2 regions of the Gottschalkia purinilytica genome follow, and region 1 is predicted to be linked to the other one. Evidence: riboswitches for the same ligand, from Rfam matches in the RefSeq annotation. Region 1 holds a riboswitch; the other holds the start of a gene.
What was found. A riboswitch is a leader RNA that binds a small molecule or an ion and turns the genes downstream of it on or off. The one in region 1 is predicted to bind S-adenosylmethionine.
Positions count from the first base shown of each region.

Region 2: another riboswitch for S-adenosylmethionine. It lies ahead of CLPU_RS13985 (O-acetylhomoserine aminocarboxypropyltransferase/cysteine synthase family protein); the one in region 1 lies ahead of metA (homoserine O-acetyltransferase MetA).

Region 1 is NZ_LGSS01000001.1:142,534-144,743, forward strand. It holds gene CLPU_RS00725 (DNA-3-methyladenine glycosylase) at 1-237, opposite strand, end outside; gene metA (homoserine O-acetyltransferase MetA) at 398-1,309, opposite strand; SAM riboswitch class I at 1,373-1,474, opposite strand; gene aroQ (type II 3-dehydroquinate dehydratase) at 1,558-1,992, opposite strand; gene CLPU_RS00740 (shikimate kinase) at 1,997-2,210, opposite strand, start outside.
Region 2 is NZ_LGSS01000018.1:574-2,783, reverse strand. It holds gene CLPU_RS13985 (O-acetylhomoserine aminocarboxypropyltransferase/cysteine synthase family protein) at 1-815, opposite strand, end outside; SAM riboswitch class I at 950-1,055, opposite strand; gene CLPU_RS17335 (hypothetical protein) at 1,273-1,422, opposite strand; gene CLPU_RS13980 (AzlD domain-containing protein) at 1,599-1,901, opposite strand; gene CLPU_RS13975 (AzlC family ABC transporter permease) at 1,894-2,210, opposite strand, start outside.

The sequences.
Region 1 (2,210 bases):
TATAAGATATATATAAGCCACCCCAGGTTTACCATACATAACTTCTACTCTTGGTGTTCTTTTTCCTCCATAGGAATGTGCTGCTTTATCTATAGGCCCCATATATGCTTCTGTTTCAACTATTTTTCCTATTAGTTTCTTATTATCTACTTGATAAACCAATAGCTTTCCTAACAAATCTTTCGCTACCTCTATTGTATCTCTATTATAAAATTTTCTATCAAGTTTACTGTTCATTTTTCCTCCTTAAATTCTCGATATTTACTATATATTATAACTTAATAATCTAAAAAAATAATAAAATCTCTAGCTTTTCAAAATTAATATTAAATATTTGAAAAATTAGAGATTTATCATAGACATTATACTAAGTCTTAACTTTGTAAGCAAATAATTCTTAATCCAGTAAATATGGTGTTTCTTGATATACATAATAGTTCAACCAGTTTGAATATAATAGACTAGCATGACTTCTCCATCTTACAATAGGCTCTTTGTTAGGATCATCATTCGGAAAATAATTTTTTGGTATTTCCACGTTTTCTAGTCCTTTAGATGCATCTCTGTCATATTCTTTTTTTAGTGTAAAAGGATCATACTCTGAATGACCTGTTACAAATATTTGTTTACCATCATTAGTAGCAACTATATATACTCCTGATTCATCTGATTCTGACAGTATTTCTAACTCAGGTACATTTTCTATATCTTTTCTAAATACGTCTGTATGCCTTGAATGTGGAGCATAGTAAAAGTCATCAAAACCTCTCATAAGCTTATTTTTCTTATCGTTTACTTTATGAAGAAATACACCAAATATTTTTTTATCCACTGAATATTTATTAACTCCATAGTGATAATAAAGACCTGCTTGTGCTCCCCAACATATATGGAAAGTAGAAGTAACATTAGTCTTTGTGAACTCAAATATTCTCACTAATTCATCCCAATATTCTACTTCCTCAAATGGCATTTGTTCTACAGGAGCTCCTGTTATAATCATTCCATCAAATTTTTTATGTTTTATTTCATCAAAAGTTTTATAAAAACTTCCTAAGTGTTCTTTACTAGTATTCTTAGATTGATATGTTGCTGTATGCAGTAGTGTAATCTCTACCTGTAGTGAAGTATTTCCTAAAAGTCTAAGTAGCTGAGTTTCCGTTTCTATCTTAGTGGGCATAAGATTAAGAATTACAATTTTTTGTGGTCTAATATCTTGTGTTAACGCCCTTTTTTCTCCCATAACAAATATATTTTCATTAGTCAGTATTTTATAGGCTGGAAGTTCATTAGGTATTACTATTGGCATAGTTACTTCTCCTTTCTAAAATAAAAAAACTTCTTTCTGATGAAAGAAGTTTAATTTCTAATTCTCTCATCTTCTCGGTATCATATACCGCTGGATTTAGCACCATAGTATAAACTTGGTTGCCGGATTTCATAGGGCCAGTCCCTCCATCACTCTTGATGAGTACCATATTTATATGTCTATTGCAATTATTATATTAATAATATAAGCTTATGTCAAGATTTTTCTTAAAATTCTCAATCTTCAAACTATTTTTTTATATTATTTAATAATGCTAATATTGCTAATTCATATCCGTAAGTTCCAAAGCCACTTATTTGTCCAATACAAGCCGGTGCAGTAACTGATTTTCTTCTGAACTCTTCTCTCGCATGAACATTACTAATATGAACCTCTACAGTAGGAATATCTACAGATTTTAAAGCATCATATATTGCTATACTATAGTGTGTATAAGCACCAGGGTTAATTATAATACCATCATACTTCTCATAGGCATTATGTATAAAACCTACTATTTCACCCTCTATATTGCTTTGTAAAATATCTAACTTTATATTAAAATCATTCTCTTTACTTTTCAATATTGAACACATGCTTTCATAATTTTCTGTTCCATATATATTTTTTTCTCTTATACCAAGCATGTTTATATTAGGTCCATTTATTACTAGTATTTTCATTTTATTATTCATCTCCAAGAATATTATATTTAATTATGTCTATAAGCTTGTTAACAGCACAATCCATATCCTCATTATTTATTATTTCATAGTCACAGTAGTTTTTATATAACTTATATCTTTCTTCATATAGTTCATATACTTTTTCCTTACCATCTTTAAGCAATGGTCTCTTAGCTACATCTACATCCGAGATTATATCTTCAACAGGTCTATTT
Region 2 (2,210 bases), on a different contig from region 1:
GCTCCTACATCTCTTAATAGAGTAGTTCTTAATCTAGCTATATATGCTGCTTCTCCAAATGCTTCTGAGAAAGAAAGTCCATGATAACTTGGTTCTGGATCTATTAGTTCTGGAAATTTTCCATTATTCCAATCAAATTTACCTGAATCAACTACTACTCCACCTATTGAAGTACCATGTCCCCCTATAAACTTAGTTGCAGAATGTACTACTATATCAGCTCCGTACTCTATAGGTCTACATAGATAAGGTGTTGCAAATGTATTATCTACTATTAAAGGTACATTGTTCTTATGAGCTATTTCTGCTGCTTTTTCAATGTCAACAACATTTATATCTGGATTCCCTATAGTTTCTATAAATACTGCCTTTGTTTTATCATTTATAGCTGCATCTAATTCTTCAAATTTATCAGGATGTACAAATTTTACTTTTATTCCAAAGTTCTTAAATGTATGTGCAAATAATGTGTACGTTCCACCGTAAAGTGTTGATACTGATACTATTTCTTCTCCTGTTTTAGCTATATTAAGAATCGCATAACTTATTGCTGCCATTCCTGATGCTGTAGCAACAGCTCCTACTCCGCCTTCAAGTTCAGCAATTCTTTTTTCAAATACATCAGTAGTTGGATTTGTAATTCTTGTATATATATTTCCTGCTTTTTTTAACCCGAATAAATCTGCCGCATCTTGTGCATCTTCAAATACATACGAAGTTGTTTGATATATAGGTACTGCTCTTGATTTTGTATCTGAGTCAACTAATTGTCCTCCATGAACTTGAATTGTTTCAAAATGTAATTTGTCTCCCATATTTGATTCCTCCATTTTCATATTATTTTGAATTTTCTAAATACTCTTATTTCTTCGTTCAACTGATTCATCTGCAAACTAACTAAAAAAACCTTCCTGCTAGATAAAACAGGAAGGTTTGAGTTCGTTCTCTGATCTTATCTTTCAGGATATACCTGCTGGATTTAGCACCTTCAAGGAAGTTTCCTTTGGGTTGCCGGGTTTCTCAGGGCCAGTTCCCTCCACCACTCTCGATAAGAGTTATATTAAATTACGTTTCTTTGTTAGGAATGATTATATCAACTGTGTATAAATATGTCAACATTTATTTATAAGTTTTTTCAGGATTAACAAAGGCTTTTGAATTTTATCTCTATTTACCACGCTTATTGATAGCATTTATCACTTTTATATAATTTTTAATTATGCAATAAAGTGAATTTATTTAATTAGTTACTTTGACTAATGTTGTCATAAATTATATATCAGTAATTTTATCTTTATTAAGACAAGTTATTATATTGATACCATTGTTAGTAATTCTTCCTAAGTTTTGGGGAGTAACAGGAGTTTGGATTAGTACACCTATATCAGATTTAATATCTTCTTTAATAACTATAGGTATCATGTTCAAATATCTAAAATTTTCAGATGTCAGTAGTTTATCGAAATCATAGCAACTAAATATTATTTAAAATACAAAAGCTTGTTGTATAACAGTTATAAATATCAAAATTAACATAGTTATCAACAAGCTTCTTAACTTTAATTAGAGCTATAGTTATAAGTTAGTTTCTAGTAATATTATATATACAATACTAAAAAAGTAGCCACTATAGAAGTTATAATAGGAAGTATTATTCCACCTTTATACCACGAAGCTATAGCAGCAGCTATAAATCCTACTACTGATGCCATAGGAACTTCTGGAGTTGCTGTAAATGCCCCTGGGATTGTTAATGCTCCTATTGCAGCAAATGGTACAAAGTTCAAAAATCTGTTAACCCAGTCTGGCATATTTCCTTTAGTCTTAAATAGAAATGGTGATAATCTAGGTATACCTGTAGCAATTATCATTCCTATAATTATTATCTTTGTATTACTCATCATCATTCACTCCTGAATTATTATCGTCCTTAAATAAAGAAGCTCCTATTGCTGAAGATATAACTATTGATAATATAAGTCCCCATCCTTGTGGTAAAAAATTAAAATAAGTAAACAGAGTATTTAAAATAGCAGACAATGCTACTAGAATTGCTATTTTATAATTCTTTTTAAATTGTGGAACTAGAATAGATACAAACATAGCATATAAAGCCATACCCATACTGTCTATCAAAATTTTAGGAAGTAGTCCTCCTGCTATATATCCAATTAACGTTCCAATTACCCAAGAAGAATAAGACGTAATTT